4 regions of the Thioalkalivibrio sp. ALMg3 genome follow, and region 4 is predicted to be linked to each of the others. Evidence: predicted binding sites of a transcription regulator. Region 4 holds the regulator's gene; each other region holds the start of a gene.
What was found. The regulator sigma-54, encoded in region 4, starts transcription at its own class of promoters, with help from an activator protein. The targets are predictions, from matches to a motif close to TGGCANGNTNCNTGCTT.
Positions count from the first base shown of each region.

Region 1: the regulator sigma-54 is predicted to act here: its motif matches at 1,634-1,650, upstream of F622_RS0111460 (nitrate regulatory protein).
Region 2: the regulator sigma-54 is predicted to act here: its motif matches at 4,380-4,396, upstream of F622_RS0112205 (TorF family putative porin).
Region 3: the regulator sigma-54 is predicted to act here: its motif matches at 5,733-5,749, upstream of F622_RS0109385 (CmpA/NrtA family ABC transporter substrate-binding protein).

Region 1 covers NZ_KB906231.1:13-7,618, forward strand. Annotated here, with positions in the region: partial or broken gene F622_RS13485 (transposase) at 1-268, shown strand, start outside; gene F622_RS0111460 (nitrate regulatory protein) at 275-1,600, opposite strand; gene F622_RS0111465 (DsrE family protein) at 1,727-2,083, opposite strand; gene F622_RS0111470 (hypothetical protein) at 2,175-2,417, opposite strand; gene F622_RS0111475 (TMEM165/GDT1 family protein) at 2,584-3,141, shown strand; gene F622_RS0111480 (TVP38/TMEM64 family protein) at 3,076-3,828, opposite strand; gene F622_RS0111485 (replication-associated recombination protein A) at 3,838-5,214, opposite strand; gene lolA (outer membrane lipoprotein chaperone LolA) at 5,510-6,181, opposite strand; gene F622_RS0111495 (DNA translocase FtsK) at 6,322-7,606, opposite strand, start outside.
Region 2 covers NZ_KB906232.1:55,416-63,021, forward strand. Annotated here, with positions in the region: gene F622_RS0112175 (DNA-formamidopyrimidine glycosylase family protein) at 1-2, shown strand, start outside; gene F622_RS0112180 (PQQ-dependent sugar dehydrogenase) at 45-1,205, shown strand; gene msrA (peptide-methionine (S)-S-oxide reductase MsrA) at 1,217-1,849, shown strand; gene F622_RS0112190 (gamma-glutamyl-gamma-aminobutyrate hydrolase family protein) at 1,889-2,656, opposite strand; gene F622_RS0112195 (amidoligase family protein) at 2,706-3,731, opposite strand; gene folB (dihydroneopterin aldolase) at 3,805-4,170, shown strand; gene F622_RS0112205 (TorF family putative porin) at 4,451-5,164, shown strand; gene F622_RS0112210 (P-II family nitrogen regulator) at 5,233-5,571, shown strand; gene F622_RS0112215 (ammonium transporter) at 5,606-6,859, shown strand; gene F622_RS0112220 (ATP-binding cassette domain-containing protein) at 7,194-7,606, shown strand, end outside.
Region 3 covers NZ_KB906226.1:94,003-101,608, forward strand. Annotated here, with positions in the region: gene F622_RS0109360 (OsmC family protein) at 1-334, opposite strand, end outside; gene F622_RS0109365 (ABC transporter ATP-binding protein) at 750-1,610, shown strand; gene F622_RS0109370 (ABC transporter substrate-binding protein) at 1,655-2,938, shown strand; gene F622_RS0109375 (ABC transporter permease) at 2,935-3,774, shown strand; gene F622_RS0109380 (sigma-54-dependent Fis family transcriptional regulator) at 3,973-5,622, shown strand; gene F622_RS0109385 (CmpA/NrtA family ABC transporter substrate-binding protein) at 5,811-7,265, shown strand; gene ntrB (nitrate ABC transporter permease) at 7,269-7,606, shown strand, end outside.
Region 4 covers NZ_KB906224.1:87,463-95,068, forward strand. Annotated here, with positions in the region: gene hprK (HPr(Ser) kinase/phosphatase) at 1-974, opposite strand, end outside; gene F622_RS0107745 (PTS sugar transporter subunit IIA) at 1,023-1,490, opposite strand; gene hpf (ribosome hibernation-promoting factor, HPF/YfiA family) at 1,494-1,832, opposite strand; gene F622_RS0107755 (RNA polymerase factor sigma-54) at 1,849-3,333, opposite strand; gene lptB (LPS export ABC transporter ATP-binding protein) at 3,422-4,192, opposite strand; gene lptA (lipopolysaccharide transport periplasmic protein LptA) at 4,189-4,731, opposite strand; gene lptC (LPS export ABC transporter periplasmic protein LptC) at 4,712-5,293, opposite strand; gene F622_RS0107775 (HAD family hydrolase) at 5,290-5,829, opposite strand; gene F622_RS0107780 (KpsF/GutQ family sugar-phosphate isomerase) at 5,829-6,806, opposite strand; gene F622_RS0107785 (calcium/sodium antiporter) at 6,803-7,606, opposite strand, start outside.

The sequences.
Region 1 (7,606 bases), on a different contig from region 4:
TGTCCGCATACGCGACTCCGGCACGAAACGGGGGCAGCGCAAACTCACCAAACAGGGCGATCCAGAGTTGCGACGGCTGCTCTATCTGGCCGCGATGCAGGCCAAGTCGAAAGCCGCCTGGAGCGACTACTACCAGCGCTGCCTGGACCGTGGCCTGGCGACGACCCAGGCACTGAACGCCTTGGCTCGAAAGCTGGCCCGCGTCGCCTTCGCCCTGATGAAAAATCAGACCGATTACCAACCTAAGATCCCTTGTGGAGAGACATAGAATCTCCTACAGGCCCTTCCCCAGCAGGTCAGACATGGCGACGGTCGCCTCGGCCACCTCGGCCAGACGCCGGTTCTGGTTCATCGCAGTCTGGCGCAGGAGCTTGTAGGCCTGGTCCTCCGTCAGGCCGCGATGCTGGATTAGCAGTGCCTTGGCTCGCTCAATCGTCTTGCGCTCGGCCAAGGCCTGGCGCGCCGCCTGCAGCTCGTCCTCCACCGACTGCAGACGACTGGCCTGGCGTTGCACCAGGTCCATCACCGAATGTCCGACGATCGGCACATTGAGCGGGTTATCGCCGCCCACGCCGTCGGAATCCAGCCCCTCGGGCGCACCGAAAAACACCGCATACGGCACGCTGTCGCGCAACTCCGACTCGGCCAATTGCGCGATACGGTCACGCACCGCACCCAGGTCCGCGCGATCCGCCACGATGCGCGCGGAGCAGCACTCGTTCAGGTGCATCTCCAGCCGATCCTCGATCTCCTTCATCGCGTCGATACGCGCAGTCGTGCAGGCAAACCACGCCTCGGCCCGGGCCGGGGCCGGCTGGCCATCGGTCTGGGTGCAGGCCTGACGGCGCAGGCGCTCGACCTCGGCGGCGAAGCTCGCGCCCTGTAATTGACGGCAGGCGCCGCAGGCCGATTCCGGGGCAAACTCCGAGAAGATGCGAAACGAACGTTCCTGGGCATCGATACGGTGTAACAGGGCCTGGCGCAGCTCGCCGTCAAACACGCCCTGGCCAAAGCCCGCAGCACCGATCGCGCGTTCCTGACCCGCAAGCTCCTTGCCCTGCATGAAGTTCAAAAGAGCGACCAACGCACCGGAGACCTCCGGGTCGGTAGCCGAATCCGCTGCCTCGAATACCACGGCCAGGAGCGACCGGATCAGTTCGCTGAATCCGCGCATCGCCTCCATCGGCGAAAGCGTGCGCTCGTTGACCTCCTCGCGCAGGCTGGGCAGCCCGGACAGCCCGTGCAGGGCCAGTGCCATGCGCCCCAGCAACCGGCTGCGCGCGTGGGCACAGGCCCCCGGCTGTAACCAGCCATCAAGGTGTTCGCGAAAGGCCGCCGCCGTGGTGTCGGATTCGGTTCGATACTGCCCCAGCTCCTCGGCATAACGCTGGCCAGCCGAGCCGATCCAGAGGCTGGAAGCGCCGCGTTCACGCTGCAGTTGATGCACCAGGGCACGGATGCACCCGACCAGTTGCACGGCCTCCAGCAGGCGCTCCAGGCTCACTACCTCGCATTTGCGCGAGGCGACCAGGAAGTCGCCAATGGCCTCTTCATACGAAACGCTCGGGGACAGGGTATTCGGGGGGAGATTCTGACTCATGCTCATGATCCGCGGATGCCTCGCGGAACAAACAAGCATGCAATGTGCCAGTTCGGGGCACTGGCAGGGGCGGGAGATCAGAACGAGCGGGGGATCACACCCCCGCCCGCGAGCAACGATGAACGATTAGAAGCTCATCGAGCGGTCGAAGTCGGCGACGGCCTGGACGTACTGGCCCATGCCGGCCATCTCGGCGTTCGGCAGGAAGTTGTGTTCGCCGACGTCGCGGCCCTTGGCGCAGGCCTCGCAGGCCCAGAACGGGACGCCTTCACTGACCAGTGAATCGACGATGTCCTTCATTGCCGGCATGTTGTGGCCGACGATCTTGTCGTAGACATTGCGGTTGGCGATGTTCACGGCCTCGCCCTGCAGCCAGACGGTCACGTCATGGCCCTGCTGCTTGGCCACGTTGGCGGCGATCATGCCGAGCGTCGCACGGGTGGGGTCGTCGGTACCGGCGGTGACAGCAACAATAAAGCGCATGGGGTTCTCCTGAGTGCTTGAAACGTGCTGCAACCGTAGCGGCAGGCACGCCCGGCGTCGATTTCCCACAAGCTGCGGAGAAACACTCGGATCAGGGCCTGCCCCTAACCGTAACGCTGGTCCGGTAGAGCTTGAAGGCCATCAACAGCCAGGGGATGGCGTGCATGACCAGGTCGAGGATGTCCCACAACCGGGTCAGCTCGCCGGCGAGCAGCCAGCGCAGCTTCTCCGCGACATGCGGCTCGGGGATCCAGGGGGCCAGGCCCAGCGTGGCCACCAGCAGGGCAAACAGCCACAGCGGTGCGCGATCGACCCAGCGTACGAAGGCTTTCATCGCGCGCATCCTACCCAAGGCCCGCGCACGGCGCAGCCCGTTCTTGCCGGTAACGGGGCCGCCTTCTACACTTTTGCCAGCTTCAGGGGGCGCGACGCGGCAGGCCCGGGAACCCCCTGGCCTCACCACCGCGGTCCGCAGTAGCCGCCCGGTCCGGAAGACCATCATGGAAGCCCTGCTCGTCTCCACCGTCATCGTCGCCATCGCCGAGATGGGCGACAAGACCCAACTCCTCGCGCTGCTCCTGATCTGCCGCTACCAGCAGACCTGGCCCATCATCTGGGGCATCGTGGTGGCGACCCTGGCCAATCACTTCCTCGCCGCGCTGGCCGGCGTCTGGATCGGCGCCAGCGTGCCGGACGAGTGGCTGCGCTGGGGGCTGGGGCTCGGGTTCATCGTCATGGCCGCCTGGGTGCTGGTGCCGGATAGCGAGGACGAGCTGCCCGCCCCCTCGAAACACGGCGTGTTCTGGACCACCACGGTGCTGTTCTTCCTGGTCGAGATGGGCGACAAGACGCAGGTGGCTACCGCCGCGCTGGCCGCGACCTTCGACAACCTGATCCTGGTCGTGATCGGCTCGACCATCGGTATGGTCCTGGCCAATGCGCCGGTCGTATGGCTGGGCCAGCGTTTCGCCTGTCACCTGCCGCTGCGGCTGCTACGCGCGCTCGCGGCGCTGCTGTTCTTCGCCCTGGGCCTCGGGGTACTGCTGGCCTGGGTCTGAGTCCGAGTGCAGCATCTTCTGTCCCAGCCAGATGCGCCGCACCAGGCGCGGCAGCAACAGCAGCAATGCCAGCACCGCGAGCAGCGCCAGACCCAGTTGCACCCCGCTGTCGGCACCACTGGCCACCTCGCGGGTGGCATGCCCCAGCCAGGCATAGGCGAACAGGCCCGGGATCAGCGCCACCACCGTCGTCAGTGCAAACACGGGCAGCGGCAGGCGCACCAGTCCCAGGGCATAGTTGGTGGGCGCAAACGGAAACACCGGTACCAGCCGGGTCAGGGCCACCACGCGCCAGCCCTCGGCCTCCACATCCTCGCGCAGCCGGGTACTGCGCGGCCCCATGCGCGGAACCAGCCAGGGCTGCAGCCAGGTACGGGCCAGCATGAAGGCGATGACCGCCGCCACGGTGGCCGCCAGCAGACTCAGGGCGCCACCGGTGAAGGGACCGAACAAGGCCCCGCCCAGCAGGATCCAGAAGGTGCTCGGCAGCGGGAACAGGGCCAGCACGACAAACGCCAGCACGAATACCAGGTAGGCCCCAGGGCCCCAGCTGAGCAGCCAGACTTCCAGCTCGCCCAGCGGAACGCCGAGACTGGGCCACTCGGTGGTCAACAGGATCCACGCCAGCGAGACCCCGAACAGGATCGCCGCGACCGTCAGCCAGCTCTTGTGATGTCGAATCCTCATGTCACCCCGTCAGCCCCCGTCCCCGGGGTCTTCACCGCCGCCGCGCAGACGCTGCAGACGCTCCGCCAGCGCGCGCTCGGTACCATCCCGGCGCGGACTATAGAAGCGCGCTTCTTCCAGCCCTTCGGGCAGATAGACCTGTCCGCGCGCAAACCCGTCCGGTTCGTCGTGGTCGTAGCGATACCCGGCACCGAAGCCCTCGGCACGCATCAGCTCGGTCGGGGCATTGCGCAGGTGCAGGGGCACGCCCGCGCTGCCGCTGTCGCGGATCGCGGCCCGCGCGCCGTTCAGCGCGGCATAGGCGCTGTTGCTCTTGGGTGCGGAGGCCAGTTCGATCACTGCCTGTACCAGCGCCAGATCGCCTTCCGGCCGACCCAGACGTTCCATGGTCTGCCAGGCCGCCAGCACCCGCGCACCGAGGCCAACCGCGGCCAGGCCAATGTCCTCGTAGGCCATGCGCAGCAGGCGGCGACCGAGGTAGTCCGGGTCACAGCCCGCATCCAGCATGCGGGTGAGCCAGTACACCGCGGCGTTCGGATCGGACCCGCGCACCGACTTGTGCAGGGCGGAGATCTGGTCGTAGAAGGCATCGCCCTGACGGTCGAAGGCCAGTGACTGCGCCCCCATCACCGCGCGCAGCGCGTCGCCGGTGATGGCGCCATCGCGCGCCAGGTCCGAGGCGGTCTCCAGCCAGTTCAGGGCACGCCGGGCATCGCCGTCCGCGGCGCGCGCAAGACGCTGACGCTCCCCCGAGTCCAGCGTCAGGCCGCGCCCGCCCAGACCGCGCTCGGGGTCATTAAGGGCCCGGTCGATCAGGGCCTCGATGGCCTCCGCCCCGACCGCCTCCATGCGATAGACCCGCGCGCGCGACAGCAGCGCGCTGTTGAGTGCGAACGAAGGATTCTCGGTGGTCGCGCCGACGAAGGTCAGCGTACCGTCCTCAATGTGCGGCAGCAGTGCGTCCTGCTGGCCCTTGTTGAAGCGGTGGATCTCGTCGATGAACAGCAGCGTCCCGACACCATTGCGGCGGCGGGTCTTCGCGGCTTCGACGACCGCACGGACGTCCTTGACCCCGGCCAGCACGGCGGACAGCGTGACCAGGCGCTGGGCTCCGGCCGCCGCCACCAGCCGCGCGAGCGTCGTCTTGCCGCAGCCGGGCGGGCCCCAGAGGATCATCGACGGGGTCTGGCCCTGCTCGATCGCCTGGCGCAGCGCGGCATCGGCGCCGACCAGGTGGTCCTGGCCGACCATCTCGTCGAGCCGCGCCGGACGCATGCGCTCGGCCAGCGGCGCCGAGGGATCCAGGGCTACCGGGGCCGGTTCGGGTTCGGGCGAGGCCACGTCCGGATCGGGGCCGAACAGATCGCCTTCGGGGGAATCACTCATGGAGGGATTGTAACCCCTCGAGCCGAAGAGCCTTGTTCACCACGAAGTGCGCGAAGGTACGAAGAAGGACTATTGAACCACGGAGGGCACGGAGACAACCCAAGGGGCGTATCACAGCCCATGTGCAGGATGCGTTGAGCAAAGCGAAACGCATCAACATCGATCACCCGGAATATCGCCGCCTTCCGACCGATGCGTTTCGCTGCGCTCAACGCATCCTACGCTCCCTAAAAGCCTTTGTTTTCTCCGTGGCCTCTGTGCGCTATGTGGCAGATAACCCGCGAGCGGACCTCGCTCAAGGCCGATAGATGTCGGTCCCGGCCGGCGGGTCGAAGGTGAACACGCCCGGGTCGAGTTCGCCATTGCGTTCGGTTTCGTGGAAGAGGATCACGGTCTCCTGGCCGAAGATGTCGCGGAAGGCCATGCGGGTCAGGTCGCCATCCGCGGTCAGGTCCAGGTCCAGACTGGTGAAGTCGGCCTGTTCGTTGCGCGGCACCAGCACCAGGCGCAGGGCATCGCCGCCCGGCACCGGGCGCAGTGACATGCGGAAGTGCTCGTCCAGACGCTCCGGCTGGGTGATCGCGGCGATCGGCGTGGCGTCGAAGGCATCCCCCAGCGGGCGCACCGTGGCCTGCGACAGATCCGGGTCGTACATCCACAGGTCCTCGCCATCGGAGACGATGGTCTGCGGGAACGGCTCGGTCACCTCCCAGTGCAGGCGATTGGGCAGCCCCAGCTGCATGCGGCCATCGGACTCCTGCAGCACGTAGCCGGTGTCGTCGCGCACGGTCTGGGTAAATTCGGCGGAGAAGCTTTCCAGGCCATCGACAAAGCGATCCAGCGCCGCGCGGGCATCCTCCATACCGCGGTCGGCGGCCAGGGCCGGAACGGCGGTCAAGGCCAGTACCAGGCCAAGGGACAGGGCCCGACAGAGGGCGCCCGGACACGTAAGGGGACGAGCGTTCATGCAGTCTCCAGGATGGATGGGTATGCGATTCATGATGCGCCGCGAGGCTTAACCCGGCGTGAATGTGTCGCACAGGGATGACGAACCGCGTCACGCGATCAGGGACATGGACACCAACCACGCCCTCGGGTTCGGGGCGCTCAGTCGTTCGGGCCGGGAACCAGGACCTCGCGATTGCCGTTCGACTGTACCTGGCTGACCAGGCCGGCGGCCTCCATGTCTTCGACCATGCGCGCGGCGCGGTTGTAGCCGATCTTGAGCCGGCGCTGGACGAACGAGATCGAGGCCTTGCGTGACTCGATGACCACCTGCACGGCCTGATCGTACAGCGGGTCCGATTCGTTGCCGTTCCCCTCGGGCGACTCCAGCCCCGGGATGCTGGCCGCACCGGCCTCGGGCTCGTCGAGGATTGCGTCGTTGTAGTCCGGCTCGCCGGTGGACTTGAGGTACTCGACCACCTGATGCACTTCGTTGTCGCTGACGAACGCACCGTGCACGCGCTCGGGCATCGCCTTGCCCGGTGGCAGATAGAGCATGTCGCCGTGACCCAGAAGGTGCTCGGCACCCATCTGATCGAGGATGGTGCGCGAGTCCACGCGCGAGGAAACCTGGAAGGCGATGCGGGTGGGGATGTTCGCCTTGATCAACCCGGTAATCACGTCCACCGACGGACGCTGGGTGGCCAGGATCAGGTGGATGCCGGCGGCGCGCGCCTTCTGCGCCAGGCGGGCGATCAGCTCCTCGACCTTCTTGCCCACCACCATGATCATGTCGGCGAATTCGTCGACCACAACCACAACGAACGGCAACGGCTCCAGTTCCGGCGCCTCGGTCTCGGTGATCGCCTCCTCCGGCTTGAACAACGGATCCTTCAGCGGCTCGCCGCCGGCCTGGGCATCGCGCACCTTCTTGTTGAAGCCGCCAATGTTGCGCACGCCCATCGCCGACATCAGCTTGTAGCGCCGCTCCATCTCCGCCACCGCCCAGCGCAGGGCGTTGGAGGCATCCTTCATGTCGGTGACGACCGAACACAGCAGATGCGGGATGCCCTCGTAGACCGACAGCTCCAGCATCTTCGGATCGATCAGGATCAGGCGGACGTCTTCCGGCGTGGACTTGTACAGCAGCGACAGCAGCATCGCGTTGACGCCCACCGATTTCCCGGAACCGGTCGTCCCGGCGACCAGCAGATGCGGCATCTTCGCCAGATCCGCGATCACCGGGCCGCCGCCGATGTCCTTGCCCAGCGCCATGGTCAGCGGCGACTTGTTCGAGTCGAACAGATCCGAACGCAGGATCTCCGAGAGGGCCACGATCTCGCGGTTCTCGTTGGGGATCTCCAGCCCCACCGTGGACTTGCCCGGGATCACCTCGACGATGCGTACGGCCATGACCGACAGCGAACGTGCGAGATCGGTGGACAGC
Region 2 (7,606 bases), on a different contig from region 4:
GAACGCAGGTACCAATGGACATCGGACCGAACAAGGAGCGAACCATGAGCAAGCGCAAACATATCCTGGGACGTGCAACGGTGGTTCCCATGACCGTGAGCCTTCTGGTGGCATGCACCGGGTCCTCCGGGGTCTCGGCCGAGGGCCTGGAGGGCGGGCAGCAGGATCTGCAGGTCAGCGTGCTGCACGAGGAACTGAATCACCCCTGGGCCATCGCCTTCCTGCCCGACGGCGGTGCACTGATCAGCGAACGCCCGGGCACCCTGCGCTGGTTCGAGGACGCCGAGTCCTTCGACGGGCGGGGCGCGCTGGTCCCGGGGTTGCCGGACGACCTGCAGGCGCGCAACCAGGGCGGGCTGCTGGATCTTGCGCTGCACCCCAATTTCGCCGACAACCGCTGGCTGTACTTCACCTACTCGGCGAGCGTGGAGAGCGGACTGACGACCCGCCTGGCGCGTGGGCGCTTCCAGGATGGCGAGCTGCAGGACGTGGAGACATTGTTCACCGCCGAGCCGGGTGTCAGCGGCGGCCGCCACTTCGGCAGCCGCATCGTGTTTGACCAGGCCGGGTACGTGTACATCAGCGTGGGTGACCGCGGCGATCGCGATCATGCGCAGGACACCTCCACCCATATCGGCAGCATCATCCGGCTGCATGACGATGGTTCGGTGCCGGATGACAACCCGTTGGTGGATGAACCCGACGCCCGCCCGGAGATCTGGGCCTGGGGTGTGCGCAACCCGCAGGGCATGGTGATGGACCCCGAGACCGGCACCTTCTGGCAGAACGAGCATGGCCCGCGCGGGGGTGACGAGGTCAACATCATCGAACCTGGCCTGAACTACGGCTGGCCGGTCATTACCCACGGCGAGGAATACCGTGGCGGCCAGGTGGGCGAGGGTCTGACCGAGAAGGAGGGGATGGAGTCACCGCTGCATCACTGGACGCCTTCCATTGCCCCGTCCGGCATGGCGATCCTGCGCGATCCGGCCTTTGCCGACTGGGATGGTGACCTGCTGGTCGGCGGACTGGCGCACCAGACGCTGCGCCGCCTGACCTTCGACGGGCGCGACCTGGTCAATGAGTCCGAGGTGCTGCCGGATCTGGATCGCCGTGTGCGCGACGTGCGCGTGCACGAGGGCGCAATCTACGTACTTACCGACCACAACCCGGGGGAGCTGATCCGGCTCACCCCGGCTGACTGATGGAGTCGCCGATGTTCGCATTTTCCGAGCCGCGCATGCCTGCGCCCGAGCAGGCCTTGCCCGGGCGCGAGGAGCCGATGCCGGTGCCCGGGCGCCACATGGTGCTGGGAACCCCGTTGGCACCGCCGTACCCCGAGGGCATGCAGGTGATCCAGTTCGGCATGGGCTGCTTCTGGGGCGCCGAGCGCCTGTTCTGGCAGCTGGACGGGGTGTACTCCACCAGCGTCGGTTACGGTGGGGGCTATACCCCGAATCCGACCTATCGCGAGGTATGCAGCGGCCAGACCGGGCACACCGAGCTGGTGCGTGTGGTATTCGATCCGCGGCGAGTCGACCTGGATGCGCTGTTCCGCACCTTCTGGGAAGGCCACGACCCGACCCAGGGCATGCGCCAGGGCAACGACGTCGGTACCCAGTACCGCTCCGCGATCTACACCACCGATGCGGACCAGCTGGCGGCCGCCGAGACCAGCCGCCAACGCTTCCAGGCCGCGCTGGACAAGGCACGGGGCGGAACGATCACCACCGAGATCGGCGAAGGGCCGGCGTTCTATTTCGCCGAAGAGGATCACCAGCAATACCTGGCCAAGGTCCCCCACGGCTACTGCGGCCTCGGCGGCCTCTCCGTGCCGTACCCGGCCTGAGCGCCTGCCCTTCTTCGTGTCTTCTTGGTGAATCGGGTTTTAGCCGTTGTTGGCGGCGGCCTGAACGAGGGCGTGGAACAGACGCTGGTGGCGGCGCTTCTGGGGCAGGTATTCCGGGTGCCACTGCACGCCGATGCACCAGCCGCGGTCGGCTTCGATCGCCTGTACCACGCCGCTGCTCTCGCGGCCGGCGACCCTTAGCCCGCGACCCAGGCCATCCACCGCCTGATTGTGCAGGGCGTTCACGTGCAGCGTGGCGTCGCCCAGGATGTCGGCCAGGTGGCTGCGCGGCTCCAGCTGGACCGGCTTGACCGGCAACAGGCTGCGGGCCTGCGGTGTTTCCACGTAGAACTCGGCCAGGTCGCGCTGCAGCGTGCCGCCGCGCACCACGTTGACCAGCTGCATGCCGCGGCAGATGCCGAGGATCGGGCGGTGATCGTCCAGCGCGCGGTGGATCAGGGCCTTCTCCAGGCGGTCGCGGTCGACGTCCAGTACCCCGCCGTGCGACTGGAACAGCCGGCGCAGCAGCCACAGGGCCGGGTAGAAGAGATAGCCGATCAGCCGTTGCGAGAGGCGGCGCTCCGCCTGGCGGATGGCCGCCGCATCCGGCCCGTCGGGCAGGGTCTCGCCGTAGAGCTCGGGGTCGACATCCGCCCCGCCGCCCACGATCAGTCCGTCGAACGGGCAACGGCCGCGCGGCTTTCCCGGGCGCAACCGCAAAGGGCGGCCTCCCGCGCGCCACACCGCCAGGGCGGTGAACAGCCAGGCCGGACCCCCGCCCTGGTCCGGCCCGGTGATCGCGATCACCGGGCGACGGGCTTGGGGCGTGACCCGGCTGGTTGCATTGGGAGCCGAGTCAGAACCAGTCACGGAGGCGCTGGCTCCAGTCGTCGGCCCAGCGGCCGAGGGCCTGGCCGGGGCGGTCCAGGTATTCCCGCGACAGGCGCTCCAGGCGTTCCGGATCCGCCGCCAGGCGTTCCACCTCGACCCAGCCATTGAACGGTCGCGCCAGGCTCCAGTCCGGGTCGTCGATCTCGCAGTTCGGCAGGCGGTAATGGAAGGCCGGGCGCGGTTTGATCAAGTCGTGTTCCACCGGTGCGGCGTTGACCCGTTCCGGGTCCAAGTGGGCAAACAAGGGCAACAGGTCCAGTGGTCGGTTGCGCGTCGGGCTGTGTGCCAGGTAGGCATCGATCAGGCCGGCCTGATCGGGTTGGAAGTCCGGGTCCAGCATGTGGCGTACAAAGGGCCCGGGAAATGCCCGAATGTAGGGCGACAGTCGCCGTGCCAGGTCGATTGCGCCGGCCGCGGTGAGGGCCTCGGCCATCAGCAGGAAGCTGCGCAGGATCGCCAGCAGCCACTCGGCATCGGTGCGGTGGATCTCGATATTGATCTGCAACCCGAAGGCGTAGAGAAACGAGCGTTCGGTGCCCTGGGCGCCGGCCTCTTGCAGGGCCGCGCGTACCCGGTCCAGGCGGGGCAGGTCGGCCACCGGGATCGGCGGGGCCACGATTTCATGCGGCACCAGGCGGCCGGCGGCGTCGGCCAGCCAGCGATCCAGCGCCGCCTTGTCGGAGTCGTCCAGCGAGATGCCGAGGCGCGCGAGATGCTCGCGGTAGGCCCGGTCCTTCAGCACCCGGGCGTCCAGTTCCAGCTGGAAGTCGCCGACGTCGGTATCGCGCACGCGGGCGACGAACGCACTGTCCGGTTCGATCTGCCCTCCGAATTCGGCCTTTACTGCTTCGGCCATAATCTCCAGCGAGACCCCGGCCATCTCGATCTCTACCCCGATGCGGCGCGGTTCGCCCTCGGGGGTGTCGGGCCACGGGAGGTCGTGGAAGGGCTCGCTCATGCGTGTCTCGAAGCCGTGCAAGGAGAGCTCCATGATAACGGCTCGGTGTACCTCGTGCGGCCCGGGCAGTAGGATAGGCGCCGACCTACAGGAGCCCGCCGAGCCCATGGATCGAATCTATCTGCGCGACCTCGAAATCGATGCCGTTGTTGGTGTCTACGACTGGGAACAGCGGATCCAGCGCCGCCTGCGATTCGACATCGAACTGGCGGCGGATACCCGCATCGCCGCCTATTCCGGCGAGATCGGCGATACCGTCGATTACGAGGCGGTGGCCAACGCGGTGCGCGCCATCGTCACGCGCGAGCCGCACGCGCTGCTGGAATCCCTGGCCGAAGAGATCGCCGAGGCCCTGATGGCCCAGTTCGGCACCCCCTGGGTGCGCATCAAACTGGGCAAGCCCGGGGCCGTTCCCGGTGTACGCGAGGTCGGCATCGAGATCGAGCGCGGCACCCTCGCGACGTCCGACTAGCCCCTCTTCTCCTACGGGCCCTTCCGGCCCGCTTTCCTGTCTCTTGTTCCGCGTCTGGCCCGTGCGGGGACCGGACCGTGTTCACACTTTTCGTTGATCGCACGCTTTTGGTGCGTGTGCACTTTTAGTGCGCACCATCCAGAGGCAAAACCTCGTGGTTCGGCCGCAACACGTGTTGTGAAAAGCCGATTTTGCTCCCTTTTGGTACTTGGCACAGCCCGTGCAAGGACCGGGTGTCGACTACGCGACACTCGATTGACCAATCTGGGAGATGACCAATATGAAGAAGTTCACCCGTTCCGCGCTGGCCGCTGCTGTCCTCACCGTAGGCTCCACCGGTGGCGTCGCGTTTACCTCCACCGCCGCCGCGGAGCTGTCCGTGAACATTGGTGCGGTGTCCAACTACTACTTCAGGGGCTTTTCCGAAAGCGATGACGGTGCGGCCATTCAGGGCGGCATTGATTACGAGCATGCCTCCGGGTTTTACGCCGGAACCTGGCTGTCGAACGTCGATTTTGGTGATGACACCAGCTACGAACTCGATCTCTATGCCGGATTCGCCGACGAGTTCGCCAGCGGGTTCGGATACGACGTTGGCTACATCTACTATGCCTACCCCGATGCCCGTGATGACACCGGCTCCCTGAGCGCCGACTTTGGCGAGATCTACGGGGAAGTCAGCTTTGATACTGGCACCGTCGGTCTCTACGGCGGTATGGCCTATGTTGTTCACGACAGTGATGACTCGGCCTTGCAGGATGACGACATGTACTTCTACGCCGGTCTGGATATCCCGTTCATGGATGTCTACAGCGCCGGGTTCCTCGTGGGTCGTACCCGCTTCGACGATTCCGATGCCGAAAACTACACCCATTACACCGCCAGCCTGGCGCGCGACGCCGGGGACTGGGGCGAGTTCAGCCTTAACCTCGAGTATGTCGACGAATCCGACGAGGACCTGGGCGCCTGGGTGGGCTGGTCCAAGACGTTCTGAAGCCGGCTATTACCTCTTAATGAAAAGGCGGGTCCGTGGATCAGCGGACCCGCCCACAGGAGTCTGACATGAAGATGATTACCGCCGTGATCAAGCCGTTCAAGCTTGATGATGTTCGCGAGGCGATCTCGGAGATCGGCGTGCAGGGCATGACCATGACCGAAGTGAAGGGTTTTGGTCGCCAGCGCGGTCATACCGAGTTGTATCGCGGTGCCGAGTATGTAGTCGATTTTCTGCCCAAGGTGAAGCTTGAAGTGGCCGTTGACGAAAACCTGGTCGACCAGGTCGTCGAGGCCATTTCAAAGTCCGCCAGCACGGGCAAGATCGGCGACGGCAAGATCTTTATTACGCCGGTGGAGCAGGTCGTGCGTATTCGCACGGGCGAAACCGGACCGGAAGCGCTTTAAACCTTTGCCTTCCAGCGAATGAGGAATTTCAATCATGGAAATTGAACAGCAAGTTGTCGAACTCGCCTATGCGATGGACACCTTTTACTTTTTGGTGGCCGGTGCACTGGTGATGTGGATGGCCGCGGGCTTTACCATGCTCGAGGCCGGTATGGTGCGCACCAAGAGTGTGGCCGAAATCGCAACCAAGAATATCGCCCTGTATTCGATCGCCAGCATCATGTACATGCTGATCGGCTACAACATCATGTACAGCGATGGTCTCAGCTCCATTATCCCGGGGCTGGGCTTCCTGATCAGCGGCGACAACGCAGTCGCGGACGTGCTGGGTAGCGGTGGCGACATCTACTACTCCGATCGTGCCGACTTTTTCTTCCAGGTCGTGTTCGTGGCCACCGCGATGTCCATCGTCTCGGGTGCCGTGGCCGAGCGCATGAAACTGTGGGCCTTCCTGGCCTTTGCGGTCGTGCTGACGGGCTTCATCTACCCGATCCAGGGCTTCTGGAGCTGGGGTGGCGGTATCCTCGACCAGATCGGCTACCTGGACTACGCCGGTTCCGGCATCGTCCACTTCACGGGTGCCGCTGCGGCGCTGGCCGGTGTGTTGCTCCTCGGGGCGCGCAAGGGCAAGTACGGCGCGGATGGCAAGATCAACGCCATTCCGGGTTCCAACATGCCGCTGGCCACGCTGGGTGTGCTGATCCTGTGGCTGGGTTGGTTCGGCTTTAATGGCGGGTCCGAGCTGAAGGTGTCGGACATCGAGTCCGCCAATGCCGTGGCCGCCGTGTTCGCCAACACCAACCTGGCCGCGGCCGGGGGTGTGGTTGCCGCGCTGATCACCACCCGTCTGATCTTCGGCAAGGCCGACCTGACCATGGCACTGAACGGAGCGGTTGCGGGGCTGGTGTCCATCACTGCCGAGCCGCTGATGCCCAGCCCGGTCCTGGCGATGATCATCGGTGCCGTGGGTGGTGTGATCGTGGTGTTCTCGATCGTCGCCCTCGACAAGCTGAAGATCGACGACCCGGTTGGTGCGATCTCCGCGCACGGTACCGCCGGTATCTGGGGTGTGATGGCGGTCCTGCTGTCCAACCCGGATGCGACCTTCTTCGGGCAGATCGTGGGCCTGCTCGCCATCTTCGTTTTCGTCTTCGTGGCCAGCCTGATCGTCTGGGCGATCCTCAAGGCGGTGATGGGCATCCGCCTGAGCGAAGAGGACGAGGCCATGGGCGCCGATATCGCCGAGTGCGGTCTCGAGGCCTACCCGGAGTTCACCGGGAAGCAATAAAGCTTCGTTAACCTGAAACCGGGGTCGGGCCGTAACCCGGCTCGATCCCGATACATCGTCTCCTCCGACGCCGACAAGACAGTCTCCCAGGACTTGGATGTTGGCCTTTGGGCGCCCCTTTATCGGGCGCCCTTTTTTTTGTTCGATACACCCTGTGGGAGCGGGCTTGCCCGCGAAGCCCCCGCCCGCGGCGGTTCTTGCGACTGATGCCCGCGGGCTACTAACACCCCGGCCGGCTCTCTTCCCAGCAAGCAGGGTCTCCCGGTCCGGCCATTCATCCCCGTACCCCGGCTTCGGTTACGATCCCGCTTTTGCCGCACCGGAACCCTGTCGCATGGATCGCCTGCTGGACGTCCGACAACTGAAAACAGCCCAGCTGGGCCCGCTGGACCTGGCGGTTCAGCCGGGCGAACTGGTGCAGGTCACCGGCGCCTCGGGTGCCGGCAAGTCCCTGCTGTTGCGCGCCCTGGCGGATCTCGACCCCAGCACGGGGGAGGTGATGCTGAACGGCGAGGCGCGCGACGCCATGCTGCCGGTCCAGTGGCGCCGGCGCGTGGCCTATGTGTCGGCCGAGACCGCCTGGTGGGGCGAGCGCGTGGACGAACACCTGCCGGCCGATTTCTCTCGCGAGGCGGCCCTGCACCTGCTGAAACAGGTCGCGTTGCCGGAGGCCTCGCTGGGGTGGGAGGTCGAGCGTCTCTCCAGCGGCGAGAAACAGCGCCTGGGTCTGGTGCGCGCGCTGCTGAA
Region 3 (7,606 bases), on a different contig from region 4:
TCAGCTCGAGCTTGGTCAGGGTGATACCGCGATCGATGGCGTTGGCGTGCATCCCCACGGACAGGCAGGCACCCAAGCTGGCCAGCGCGGCCTCGGAGGGGTTCGGCGCGGTGTCGTCGCCCAGCAGGTGCGGCGGCTCGTCGATCACGTGGGCCTCGAGGTCGCGCACGAAGGTCAGGTTACGGAACTTGCCTTCGCAGACCGTGGTGGCCTTCAGCGTCACGATGTTCTCGGGGTTGGCCTTGCCCTTGGCGGCGAGGTTATTGAGGCCATCCTGGTCGATCGGCTCCAGGGCGTTGATGGACAGGGAGGTGGTGGCTTCGGCTGCAGACATGGTGGTGCTCCTGATAGTTGGGATTCGTGGACCCCCGGCATTCGACCGGGTCGTCCATCCCGGTGCAGAAGCCGTGCCAAAACCGTGCGGACCGCACCACAAAGCCATTTCCAGCCGGGCCACCCGAATCCAACCCATCCCCCCGTCGGACAATCCGTCCGCTTTGTCCACTCGAACTGGTCCGCATTGTCCGGATTGTCCACTTCTCGCCCCCCACGCCGGATCCCCCCGCTTCTGCGATGCCTCGTTCGCCGCTCCCTGTATTGCGCACCAGCGCGCCGTTTCGCCCCCGGTCCGGAGGAAATTCCCGGGCAACACGACGGGTTTGGCACGCCCCTTGTAAGGAACCCCCTTGAACGCGCCGCCGATCCGATCCATCCGGCGGCTCATGAACGAAGGTCAAGAGGGAAACGCCATGGGCGCCGCCATCTCCATCGACTACATCACCCACCACTATCCCGGGCAGGAAGCCCCCACGCTCCAGGACATCCAGGTCACCGTCGCACCGGGCGAGACCGTGGCCCTGATCGGCCAGAGCGGCTGCGGCAAGTCCACCCTGCTGCACATGCTCGCGGGCCTGCTGCTGCCGAGCGAAGGCTGCGTGCGCATCAACGGCCACCAGGTCATCAAGCCGAGCCCGCGCTGGAACATGATGTTCCAGAAGCCCTCGCTCTACCCCTGGATGACGGTGCGCAAGAACGCCTCGCTGGGCCTGATCTTCCAGGGCCGCAAGACCGACATGCGCGAACGCATCGACCAGCTGCTGGAGACCGTGGGCCTGAGCGAGAAGTCCGAGGTCAACGTGCAGTCGCTCTCCGGCGGTCAGCAACAGCGCGTCGCCCTGGCCCGCAGCCTGGCCACCGACCCCGAACTGCTGCTGCTCGACGAACCATTCTCGGCCCTGGACGCCTTTACCCGCGTCGCCCTGCAGGACGAAGTCACCCGCCTGGCCCGGGAACGCGGGATCTCGGTGGTGTTCGTCACCCACGACATCGAAGAGGCCGTCGCCATGGCCGACCGCGTGCTGGTCATGGGCTCCAACCCGGGGACCATCACCGCCGAACTGCCGATCGACATTGCCCACCCACGCGATCGCAACAGCCAGGCCTTCGTCGACCGCAAGGCCGAACTGATGGGCTACTTCGGCGCCACCCGCACCCCGGCCGCTGCCAAGGGTTCAGCGGAGGCCGAAGCCCCGACGCCCGATACCGAAAGCGAAAGCGAACAAGACGAGTCTTCTTCATCCGAATCCCGGGCGCGCGTACGCGCCGCCTGATCCATCTCCACCACTGCCCCGAACCCGAGCGAGGAACCGCCACCATGTGCAACTGCGACAACCACCACGACATCGACAGCGAACTGGACCGGCTGCTGGATCGCAGCTTCTCCCGTCGCAACTTCCTGCGTACCGCCGCCGTCGGCGGCCTGGCCGGGAGCGGGCTTGCCCTGCCCGGTTCCCTGTTCGGGGCCGAACCCGGGAGCCTCGAAGAGCCCGAAGGCGTCGTCAGCGACTTCGACGGCGTCGTGCGCATCGGCTACATCCCGATCACCGACGCGGCCGCCCTGCTGGTCGCCCACTCCGAGGGCTATTTCGAGGACGAAGGACTGGAAGTCGCCGATCCCCAGCTGATCCGCGGCTGGTCGCCGCTGATCGAGTCCTTTGCCGCCAACCGATTCAACCTGGTGCACCTGCTGAAGCCGATCCCGCTGTGGATGCGCTACCAGAATGACTTCCCGGTGAAGATCATGTCCTGGGCCCACACCAACGGCTCGGCCGTGGTGACCGGCCGCCATGTCGACGTGCAGAGCTTCGCCGACCTCGGCGGCAAGAGCGTGGCCGTGCCTTACTGGTATTCCATGCACAACGTAGTCATGCAGATGGCCCTGCGCGATGCCGGCCTGACGCCGGTGATCCGCGATCAGGGCGACGCGCTGGAGGCGCACGAGGTCAACCTGATGCTCATGCCGCCGCCGGACATGCCGCCGGCCCTGGCCGCGCGCTCCATTGATGCATACATCGTCGCCGAGCCGTTCAACGCCGCCGGCGAGCTGCTGGCGCGCGGCAACGTGCTGCGCTTTACCGGCGACATCTGGAAGAACCACCCCTGTTGCGTGGTGTGCATGAACGAGCGCCTGACCGACCGCGAGCCGGAGTGGACCCAGAAGGTGATGAACGCCGTGGTCCGCGCCCAGGGCACGATCCAGCAAGACAAGAAGAGTGTCGCCACTATGCTCTCGCGCGATGGCAAGGGGTATCTCCCGATGCCCGCCAACGTGGTGGAACGCGCGATGACGAACTACCACGACGACAGCACCTACGCCGACAGCGGCGCGATCCGTCACCCCGAATGGGAGAACGGCCGCATCGACTTCTCGCCCTGGCCCTACCCGTCGGCCACCAAGATGCTGGTCGGCGCCATGAACGAGACGCTGGTCGGCGGCGACACCACCTTCCTCGAAGGCCTGGACCCGGAGTTCGTGAGTGACGACCTGGTGAACTACGACTTCGTGCGCAAGGCGATGGAGACGCACACTGCCTGGCAGGGCGCCCCGGGCGTGGACATGGATTCGCCCTATGCCCGCGAGGAGGTGGTGGTGCTATGAACCGCGAAGCCACTCTCTCCGTCGACACCGCGACCGTGGAGCGGCTGATGCCGCTGCTGCGGCTCGCGGACCGCGCACGCCGGGCGCTGCAGTACCCGGCGCTGGGCATCGCCGGCCTGTTCGCCCTGTGGTACTGGGGCGGCTGGGCCATCGGTAACAACGAGGACACGATGGCCTTCGCCAGCTTCGCCCCCGGGCCCACGCTGGCGGCCTTCTGGGACATCGTCAGCTCCGGGGCCGTGTGGTCACCGATCGAGTCCAGCCTGTACCGCGTGGGCTGGGGCCTGGCCTACGCCATTGCCATCGGCGTGCCACTGGGCGTCATGATCGGCTACTTCCTGACGCTGAAGCAGGTCACCCACGTCCCGTTCCAGTTCCTGCGGATGATCTCGCCGCTGGCCTGGATGCCGGTCGCGGTCCTGGCCTTCGCCACCTGGGATGCGGCCATCATCTTCCTGATTGCCATCGCGGCCGTCTGGCCCATTACCTACGCCACCGCGCACGGGGTGCAACGGATCGATCCAATGTGGCTCAAGGTGGGCAACAACCTGGGCGCCAATCCGTACCACACCCTGCGCTACATCGTGATGCCCGCGATCGCCCAGGATGTGTTCGCCGGGATCCGCCTGGCGGTGGGTGTGGCCTGGATCGTACTGGTGCCGGCCGAGTACCTGGGCGTCACCTCGGGGCTGGGCTACGCCATCAACGATGCCCGCGACACCCTGGAGTACGACAAATTGGCCGCATTTGTCCTGGTCATCGGCATTATCGGCTACATGCTCGACGCCATCTGCGTACGCCTGATCAAGCGCAGCAGCTATCACGCGGAGGGCTGATCCCCTCGGGCAATACCCGGGCCCGGCCATTCATGGCCGGGCCTTTTTGTGCGCCCGCAAAGCGGGCAAGCGCAACCCAACAGTGCAAGGCCCTGCCCCGCCTCGAGGCAACCGCGTCATCCCGACCCTGCCAGACGCCCCCGAACGCCCACCAACACGTCGTTTTCGCACTGGCAGGCTTTCTGCATAACCCACGGCATGGCACTCCACCGCATATCCGATTCGACCCCACCGGACCTGGCCACCCGGGAGCAGGAGATCACCCTGCTGCTGGAGGTTGCCAAGCTCATGGGCCGCTCCGGCGACCCGGATGCCGCGATCTACCGCATCCTCGGGATGATGTCCCAGCTACTGGGGCTCAACCGCGGCCGCGTCCTGTTGCCGGATCCGAACAGCGGCCAGCTGCGCATCCGCCACGCCTACGGCCTGACCGATGCCGAGCGCGACCGCGGCAGCTACAGCCTCGGCGAGGGTGTCACCGGGCGCGTCATGAAGACCGGCCAGATCGCCCTGATCCAGGACATCGACAACGAGCCCGAATACCTCGCGCGCGCCATTGACCGTTCCACCCTGCCGCAGGAGACCGTCGCCTACATCGCCGTGCCCATCGTCCAGGACGAACACGCCATCGGCGTGCTGGGTGTGCACCGGCTGCGACGCCGCTCGCGCCAGTTCCAGGACGACCTGAACCTGCTGCGGGTGATCGCGAGCATGATCGGCCAGGTGCTGCGCATCCACCAGCTGATCGCCGAGCGCACCGCCGAGCTGGTCTCGGAGAACCGCTACCTCAAGAGCGCCCTGGATACCCAGGGCGGGCAGTACGGCATCCTCGGCGAAAGCCCGGCCCTGCGGCACGTCCTCAAGCAGGTCCACCGCATTGCGGATACCCAGGCCACCGTCCTGATCACCGGGGCCTCCGGGACTGGCAAGGAGAAGATCGCGCGCATGGTCCACCGGATCAGCCAGCGCAATGCAAAGCCGTTCATCTCCATCAACTGCGCCGCCATCCCGGCCGACCTGCTGGAATCCGAACTGTTTGGCCACGAAAAGGGGGCCTTCACCGGCGCGTCCAGCGCCAAGACCGGCAAGATCGCCCTGGCCGACGGCGGCACGCTGTTTCTTGACGAGATCGGCGACATGCCGGAGGCGTTGCAGTCGAAGATCCTGCGTGTACTGCAGGAACGGGTGGTCCAACCCATTGGCGGCAACCGCGATCTCCCGGTGGACGTACGCATCATCGCCGCAACCCACCAGAACCTGCAGGCCGCGGTGAACGCCGGGAACTTCCGGCTCGACCTGTTCTACCGCCTGAACGTGATCCCGCTGCACATGCCGGCCCTGCGCGACCGCGCCAGCGACATCCGCCTGCTCACCCGCCACTTCCTCGACCGCTACACCCACCTGCACGGCTGGAACGTGGTCGTCGACGAGGGCGTGCTGGAACGCCTGGAGGCCTTCGACTGGCCCGGCAACATCCGCCAGCTGGAGAACGTGCTGGAGCGCGCCGTGCTGCTGTCCACGGATGGCCGCATCGGCACGCCGCTGATCGACGAGATCCTGCATGAGGAATCCCGCATCAGCCCGTTCGAGAGCGAGAGGCACGGCCTCCGAGACGAGCATGCACCGGCACCATCGCGGCACAACGAGCCCCGAACCCTGCCCTCTTCCGGCGCGTCCTGCACCAGCGCGGTGCGCCCATATCAGCGCGTACACGCCACCGAGGCGGAGCGCCTGAAGCGCGCGATCGAGCAGACCGGGGGCAACAAGACTCGCGCCGCGATGGACCTGGGCTTGACCCCGCGGCAATTGCGCTATCGCCTGAAAAAGCTCGGCATAGAAACCACTTAGGCCCACCGCTCAGACACCAGTGGACCTTTTGTTCCCTTCGTCGACAATGTCGACCAATGGTCCGATCTCCCGGCACTCGCGCGCCGCCCTGGGGGCCCATTGCCCACGCTTGGCATGGCACCTGCAATGACCCTCGACATGCGCGGCAACGATGCCCGCATCGATTCGACCCACGAGGAGAGCCGACCATGCCGACCAAGAGTCTTCACGATCCCTTCGACGCCAACGCCGACCTGCGCCACGGCTCCAGCTGCCGCCACGGGCACACCGGTCCCGGCAGCTGCAGCTGCTTCGACACCGCGTCCCCGGACCTGGAAGAGAAACTGGAACGACGCGCCACCCATGAGCCCGTACAGGCCGATGCCCACGCCACCGGCGAGGACCTGAGCGACGAGGCCATGGTCGATCGCGCGGTAGAGAGCGCCATCGTCCGCGGCATGTTCGGCCACAACGAGATCAACCGCCGCCGCTTCCTGCAGATGATCGGGGGCGGCACGGTGGCCGCGGCCCTGGGCTCCATCCTGCCGCTGGACAAGGTCAAGGCCGCAATCAAGGACGGCGGGCCGCTGGAAAAGACCAAGCTGCGCGTCGGCTTCGTGCCAATCACCTGCGCCACGCCGATCATCATGGCCCACCCCATGGGCTTCTACGAGCGCCACGGCCTGGATGTCGACGTGATCAAGACCGCCGGCTGGGCGGTGGCCCGCGACATGTCGCTGTCCGGTGAGTACGACGCCTCGCACATGCTCTCGCCGATGCCGCTGTCGATGACCCTGGGCTCCGGCTCCTCGCGCGAGCACTACATCATGCCGGCGGTGGAGAACATCAACGGCCAGGCCATCACCCTGCACAACAAGCACAAGGACAAGCGCGATCCCAAGGACTGGAAGGGCTTCACCTTCGCCGTGCCCTTCGAGTACTCCATGCACAACTTCCTGCTGCGTTACTACGTCGCGGAACACGGGCTGGATCCCGATCGCGACATCAGCATCCGCGTCGTGCCGCCGCCGGAGATGGTCGCCAACCTGCGTGCCGAGAACGTCGACGGCTACCTGGCCCCCGACCCCTTCAACCAGCGCGCGGTCTGGGACGGCATCGGCTTCATTCACATGCTGACCAAGGAGATCTGGGACGGCCACCCGTGCTGCGCCTTCGCCTGCTCGGCCGCCTTCGCCGACGAACACCCGAACACCTTCGGCGCCCTGTTCCGCGCGTTGATCGAGGCCACCCAGTACAGCTCGGATATCAACAACCGCGCCGAGATTGCCGAGGCCATCTCCCCGCGTGCCTATCTCAACCAGCCGCAATCGGTGGTCGAGCAGGTGCTGACCGGGCGCTATGCCGACGGCCTGGGCGAGGTCAAGAACGACCCGCACCGGATCGACTTCGACCCCTTCCCCTGGCACTCGATGGCCACCTGGATCCTCACCCAGATGAAGCGCTGGGGCTATGTGGATCGCGACTTCGACTACAACCGCCTTGCGGAAGACGTCTTCCTCGCCAGCGAGTGCGCCGAGGTCATGACCGAGCTGGGCTACGAAGCGCCGAGCGACACCTACAAGAACTTCGAGATCATGGGCAAGGTGTTCGACTACACCGACCCGGAAGGTTATCTCGACAGCTTCGCAATCCGCAGGAGCTAAGCCATGTTGAGCAATCTCAACTTCCGGGCGACCGTTCTCTCGCTGGTGATGCTCGTGGTCTTCCTGGGCGTGTGGCAGCTGGCCACCGCCCCGGAGGTCCTCGCGCCGCAGCAGGGCGAGCTGAGCGAATACGAACAACTGATGGGGGGCGGGACCGATCGCAGTTCCAGCAGCGGCATCCCGGCCCCCACCCAGGTGTTCAGCCACGCCTTCAGCGAACTGAGCAACCCGTTCTACGACGCGGGCCCGAACGACAAGGGCATCGGGATCCAGCTGGCCTACTCGATCTACCGGGTCCTGCTGGGCTTTGCCCTGGCCGCGCTGATCGCCATCCCGCTCGG
Region 4 (7,606 bases):
GGCTCCTCCGTCTCGCCGCTCATCTGGCGGCGCTGGCGTGCGCGCAGGTCGTCGCCAGCGATATAGCCCTGCATGTGCAGCATGTGGTTGCGCACGGCCGCCTCGATCATGACCGCGATGTTGCGCCCCGGCGCGATCGGCAGGCTGATCAAGGGGACGCGCAGGCCGAGGATATCGATCTCGCCGCGGCGCCCGTTCAGCCGGTCATCGGGGACCGGCGAGGGTTCGCCATGATCGCGTAGGTCGATGATCAGGCGCAGGTACTTGCCGCCCTTGATCGCGGAATCGCCGTACATGGCGCGGATGTTGAGCACCCCAAGACCGCGCACCTCGAGCAGGTCCTGGAGCAGGGCCGGGCAGTGGCCGCGCACGATGTCGGGCGCAATGCGCGCGAATTCGGGGGCATCGTCGGCGATCAGGCGATGCCCGCGCGAGATCAGTTCCAGTGCGACCTCGCTCTTGCCAACGCTGGAGGCGCCGCTGATCAGCACCCCGATCCCGAGGATCTCCATGAACACGCCGTGGCGCACCTCGAAATGGGCCAGGCGCTGCTGCAGGAAATAGCGCAGCAGCGAGATAATCTCGTGGCTGCTGGTGCTGGAGCACAGGATCAGCGGCAGCGCCTCCTGCGGGGCGTCGGGCATCTCCGAGAACGGACAGGTGTCCTCGGCGAAGATCACCGCGGTGGTCCCAGTGCGGGCCATCTCCAGGATCAGGTCGTTGCACTGGGTGGCGCTGAGGCTGGAGATGTAGCGGGCCTCGAAGTCGCCGATGATCTGGATGCGGTTGGGCCGGATCAGGTTGAGATGGCCGGCCAGCGGCAGGTCGTCCCCGTCGTCGCCGACCAGCTTGCGGTCGGGTGCTGCATGTTCGCCGTGCACGAAGCGAAGATCCAGGCGGTTTCCCATGGCCTGGATCAGGCTCTCCACGTTGATGTCGCGGGCGATCCCGCCTTCTCCCAGCGCCTCGTTCATGGCAGACGCTGCGCGCCGGAATCGCGGCTGGAGGCGGGTTCCACGGGCTTAGTCCTCGCTGAAGCGGCGCACGAGTTCCTGTTCCAGGGCCGCCGCGTCCCCGGCCCGGCGCAGCGCTCCGATGGTGTCTGGCTGCGACAGGCCGCGGGCGAGTTGGGCCAGCAGGTCGAGGTGGTCGCCGGTGGCGGCCTCCGGGACCAGCAGTGCGATCAGGATATCGACCGGCTCGTGATCCATGGCGTCGAAGTCGACGCCCTTTTCCAGGCGCAGCACGGCCACGCGCGGCGCCTCGAGATCGGCCAGGCGGCCATGGGGAATCGCAACCCCATGGCCGAGACCGGTGGATCCGAGTTTTTCGCGTGCGGACAGGGCCTCGAAGATCGCATTGCTTCCTGGTCCCGTGCCGTCACCTCCGCCGGCGAGGAGGTCCGCCAGGGCCTCCAGGGCCCGTTTCTGGCTGGAGCACTCGGGTTGCAGGCCAATGCGCTCGGAGGTGATCAACTCGGCAATCGTCATGGATCAGGAGGCCTGCTCGCGGTTGCGCTGGGCACCTTCGGCGCGGTGGTGGTCCTTGACCTTTTCCTTGTGCTTGATCAGCTGACGGTCGACTTTGTCGATCAGCGCGTCGATTGCGGCATACATGTCCTCGTGAGAGGCCTCGGCGTGGATGTGATTGCCGCTGACCTGGAGATTCGCTTCGGCCTGGTTGTGCTGATTCCGGGTCTTCTCGTGGGTCAGCACGACGTGGACGTCGATGACCTTGTCGAAGTGGCGCTCCAGCTTCGCGAATTTCTCGTTGACGTAGTCGCGCAGGGCGTCGGTGATGTCCACGTGGTGGCCGGTCAGGTTGATCTGCATGGTCAGGACTCCTTGGTTACTTGCTGCCGGTGGGCATCGAGGCCATCTGCCGGCGTTCGCTGGATGAAGGGATGTGCATCGCCTCGCGGTACTTGGCCACGGTGCGGCGCGCTACGTTGATGCCCCGGTCCGACAGGACCTGGGCGAGCCGGGCATCGCTGAGCGGCTTGTTCGGGGGTTCGTCGCCAATCAATTCGCGAATCATGGCACGGATGGCGGTGGCGGAACACTCGCCGCCATCGTTCGTGCCGACATGGCTGGAGAAGAAATACTTGAACTCGAAGACCCCGCGCGGGGTGTGCATGTATTTCTGCGTGGTAACCCGCGAGATGGTCGATTCGTGCATCTCCAGGGTCTCGGCAATGTCGCGCAGGATCAATGGCTGCATCGCGACGTCGCCATGCTCGAGAAAGCCCTGCTGGCGATGGACGATCGCCTCGGCGACCCGCAGCAGGGTGTCGTTGCGGCTGTGCAGGCTCTTCAGGAACCAGCGTGCCTCCTGCAGCTGATCGCGCATAAAGGCGCTGTCGCGGGCATCCGAGACCTGGCGCACCATGCCGGCGTAGAGGTCGTTGATGCGGATGCGCGGTGCGATCTCCGGGTTTAGATCCACGCGCCAGCCCTCGGTGGTGTGGCGCACGTAGACATCCGGGACCACGTATTCCGAGGTGGCGGAGCTGATCTGTGCGCCGGGGCGCGGGTTCAGGGTGCGGATCAGATCCAGTGCGCGGGCCAGTTCGTCCGGGTCGCGTACGCCGGACTGGCGCTGCAGGGCCTTGTAGTCGCGCTTGCCCAGGCTGTCCATGCCGTGTTCCAGGATCGCCCGTGCGGCCTCGCGGGCCGGGGCGTCCGGGGCCAGTTCGCGTAGCTGGATCTCCAGGCACTCCCGCAGGTTGCGCGCGCCGACCCCCAGCGGGTCGCACTGCTGAATCCAGTGGAGCACTGCCTCGACCTCGTCGACGCCGACGGTTTCATCCTCGCCTCGGCTGATGGTCTCGGCCAGGGTTTCCAGGTCACCCTCGAGATAGCCGTCGGGGCTGATGGCGTCGATCAGGGCCGCCCCGATGCGCTGGTCGCGCGGTGTCAGATGGCTCAGATGCAGCTGCCACAGCAGGTGATCCTGCAGGCCCTCACCGTCGTCGTCGCTGGTGTTTTCCAGCGGGTCGCGGTCATCCACGCCCTTGTTGGGCGTCGGGGCCGGCTCGTAGATGTCGTCCCAGCGGCTGTCGGTCGTCAGTTCCTCGGGGATCACGTCGTCGCTGGTGGTGGTGGCCTCCATGCGATCGCCTTCCACCAGCTCGCCGTCCTGGTTCAGGCGCTCGGTGTCGGCCTCGGCATCTTCGTCCTCGACCTGTTCGAGCATGGGGTTGCTCTCCAGCGCCTGCTGGATCTCCACCTGGAGCTCGAGCGTGGACAGCTGCAACAGGCGGATCGCCTGCTGCAGTTGCGGGGTCATGGTCAGCGTCTGACCCAGCTGCAGATTCAGGCCGGGTTTCAGCATCGGGTATGCGGGGCGAGGGTGGGCATTGATGGAATCTTAAAGCCTGCCTTGTGGTTTGTGCACCGACCGGGCCGCATACGGGGCGCTTTCACAGGCGGAAGTTCTCGCCGAGATAGACCCGGCGCACCTGGGGATCGGCCAGCAGCTCGTCCGGTGTCCCGGCGGCCAGCAGGCGGCCTTCGCTTAGAATATAGGCCCTGTGGCAGATGCCGAGGGTCTCGCGCACGTTGTGATCGGAGATCAGTACGCCGATGCCGCGCTGGGCGAGATGCCGAATCACGTCCTGGATGTCGCCCACCGAGATCGGGTCCACCCCGGCGAAGGGCTCGTCCAGACAGATGAAGCGCGGATCCCCGGCGAGGGCGCGGGCGATCTCGGCCCGGCGCCGTTCCCCACCGGACAGCGCGATGCCCGGGCTGTGGCGCACGGTCTCGAGCTGAAACTCCTCGATCAGCGCATCGCCAATGCGGCGGCGCTCGTGGCGATCCAGCCCGGGGCGCAGTTCCAGCACGGCCTGCAGGTTGTCCCACACGCTCAGGCGGCGAAAGATCGAGGCCTCCTGCGGCAGGTAGCCGAGGCCGGCGCGCGCGCGTACGTGGATGGGGGCGCGGGTGATGTCGCGCTCGCCCAGGGTGATGCGCCCGGCATTGGGACGGATCAGCCCGACCAGGCTGTAGAAGCAGGTGGTTTTGCCGGCCCCGTTCGGGCCCAGCAGGCCGACCACCTCGCCGGGCGCGAGGTCGACGTCCACCTGGTCCAGCACCGTGCGCTGGCCGTAGCGCTTGGTCAGCTCGCGTCCGATCAGGCGGTCGTTGGTTTGTGCCGGTGTGGCGGATGGGCTGGGGGCGGTGGCGTTCATTCGTCGTCGCGCGGCTGGATGGTGATGCGCACGCGCTCGCTGTCGCCTTCGCCGCGTTCGGCCTCGATCACGTCGGTCGTCAGGTCGTAGGTGATGCGCTTGCCGCGCGCCTCCTCGCTGGTGGTGATCACATGGGCCTGGTCGGTGAGGATCATGCGGTCCTCGTTCAGCAGGTAGTCGATGCGCAGGGCGGTGGCAATGCGCATCTCTCCGGTTTCCGGATCGGGTGATTCCAGGCGTGCCGGCTCGCCGTGGGCCTCCATTTCGTAGGGGCGGCGATCGCGGGTGCGCACGTAGACCTTGTCGGCCTCCAGGGTCATGTCGCCGCGGATTACGATCACGTCGCCGGTGTAGGTCCCCAGCCCCTGGCGTTCGTCCATCTCCGCGCGGTCGGCAGTGATCTCCACCGGCAGTGCCGGGCCCGCCGAGCCCTGCTGGGCGAGCGCGGGCGTGGCCAGCAGGGCTAGCAGCAGGAGCGCCGCCAGGCGGGCACCCGGTTGGCCCGGACGGTGGCGAAGGCTATGGGGATTCGGGGTCATGCGCGGGATCCTCCTCGCTCGTCTCGCTGTAGAGCGAGTACACGTCATGGAACAACTCTATGGTATCCCCTCGCGAGTCCACGCGCAGACCGGTGCCGCGCTGGAACAGGCCCGGCTGGTTCAGGGTGGAAAGGGCATCCGAAGTGGCGACCATGGTGTCGGTGGCGACGCGAACATCCCGCGAATCGATGATGGTCTCTACGCGTTCGCCGCGGGGCGGCTGTACGCCGTGGGTGGGGCCCACCAGGTCCAGGGTCACGGCGGCCGGTTGATGCAGTGCGGCGGGGGCAGTCCAGCGCCATTCGATACCGCCTTCGGCGAACAGGTCGAGGTCCGGGTCGTCCACCCATTGGGGGCCGTCACGTCCAAACTCGCGCAGGCGGGTGCCGCGCAGACGATGGCTCAGTTCGCCGTCGTCGCCGGTGGCATGCAGGGTGAAGCCGTCAATCTGCAGCGTGACCTCGCCCTCGGGCGGGCTTACCTCAGCCTGCGCCAGGGGCACGGTCGCGAATGCGAGCACGGCCAAGGCCCATCCGAGTCGGCTGCGAATCCTGCGGCTCATCCGTTCAGGTAGGTCTCGAACAGCGCGTCGAGCCGGCTCTGCGCGGCCAGCAGGCCCTCGCAGGCCTCGCGCACGGCCCCGCGCCCACCATGGGCCTCGGTCACCCACTGGGCATGCTGGCGCACCAGCGGGTGGGCGTCGCCGACCGCGATCCCGAGCCCGACCCGCTGCATCGCTGGTAGATCCACGATGTCGTCGCCCATGAAGGCCGCTTCGGCGGGGTCGTGGCCGGTCCGCTGCAGCAGTTCGTGCAGGGCCTCGCCCTTGTCGCGGCGGCCCTGGATCAGATGCTCCACACCCAGGTCGCGCATACGGTGTTCGACGACCCCGGAGGTGCGCCCGGTCAGGATGGCGATCTCGATCCCGCCGTCCAGGGCCAGACGGATACCGTGGCCGTCGCGGCTGTTGAAGGCCTTGTACTGCTCGCCGCCGTCGCCGAGGAACAGGCTGCCGTCGGTCAGCACGCCGTCCACGTCCAGGATCAGCAGGCGCACGGCCTGCTGGTGGGTGCGCAGAGTGGTGGCATCCAGGTTCATCACGCCACCCCGGCGCGCAGCAGGTCGTGCATGTTGATCACGCCCACCAGGCGGTTTTCGGCGTCGGTGACGGGCAGGGCGTTGATGCGCCGGCTCTCCATGGCCTCCAGGGCCTCCACCGCCAGCCAGTCGGGCTGCGCGGTGTGGCCGCCGGTGGTCATGGCCTCGCCGATGGTCAGGCCGTCCAGGCTGTGCCCGGCATCCAGGGTGCGCCGCAGGTCGCCATCGGTGAACACGCCCTGGATGCGATCGTCACCGTCGGTGATGATCACCAGCCCCAGACCCTTGCGGGTGATCTCGAACAGGGCGTCCTTGAGTGGGGCGTCCGGGGTGATGCGCGGGATCGCGCCTCCGGTATGCATGATGTCGGCGACATGCACCAGCAGGCGCCGGCCAAGGCGGCCGCCGGGGTGCGAGCGGGCAAAGTCGTTGGCGGTAAAGCCGCGTGCATCCAACACCGCGACGGCCAGGGCATCGCCCATCGCCAGCGCGGCGGTGGTGCTGGAGGTGGGAGCCAGGCCCAGCGGGCACGCCTCGCGCTCGACGCTGACATCCAGGTGTACGGTGGCATCCGCGCCGAGGCGCGAGCCGGGGTTGCCGGTCATCGCGATCAGCGGTACGCCCAGGCGCCGGATCAGCGGCAGGATGGTGATGATCTCGTCGGTCTCGCCGGAGTTCGACAGCGCGATGACCACGTCCTCGCGGGTGATCATGCCGAGATCGCCGTGACTGGCCTCGCCCGGATGCACGAAGAAGGCCGGCGTGCCGGTGGAGGCCAGGGTCGCGGCCAGCTTGCTGCCGATGTGCCCGGACTTGCCCATGCCGGTGACGATCACGCGGCCCTTGCACGCGAGGATGCAGCGGCAGGCCTCGAGGAAGCGGTCGTCGATGCGCCGGGCGAGGTTGCGTACGGCCTCGGCCTCGTCATTGAGGACGGCCAGGGCGAGCTTGCGGGTCGTTTCGGGGTTGAAGTTCATGCGGTTGCCGTGATTCCCAAATAGACAAGGTAGCTTGCGAAGGCGATGAGGAGAAGGGCGCCCTGCCAGCGCCGGATCTGTCCGCGGCGGCCCAGCGCGATCAGGAACAGGGCCACGGTCAATGCCAGCATCACCGGATAGTCGCGCGTCAGCACATCGGCGTCGATTGCCAGCGGCGTGATCAGGGCCGGAACGGCCAGTACCGCGAGCAGGTTGAACAGATTGGACCCGACTACATTCCCGATCGCCAGCCCGGCCTCGCGGCGGAAGGCGGCGACCACCGAGGTCGCCAGTTCCGGCAGGCTGGTTCCCACCGCGACAATGGTCAGCCCGATGACCAGGTCGCTGACCCCCAGTTGTTCGGCGATCTCGACGGCCCCCCAGACCAGGGCCTGGCTGCTCGCCAGCAGGAGCAGCAGCCCGAACACGAGCCAGGCGATCGCGGGCCCCAGTCGGTCGCCCTCTGGGATCGTCTCGACCATGCCGCGCACCACCTCGGGGGTGTCGTCATGGGGGGCCGGGCGTGCGCGCCGGGCGCTGATGGCCATCCAGGCAGTGAACAGGACCAGACCGGCCAGCAGCGCGATGCCCTCCAGCCGGCCCAGTTCGCCATCCACCAGCAGGAGCAGCACGCCGAAGCTGACCAGCAGGAGGATCGGCAGTTCGCGCCGAACCATGCCGCGCCCGATCGCCAGCGGCGCGACCAGGGTCGCGGTCCCCAGCACCAGCGCGATGTTGGCGATGTTCGAGCCGATCGCGTTGCCCACCGCCAGCCCCGGGTTGCCCTGCAGGCTGGCGAG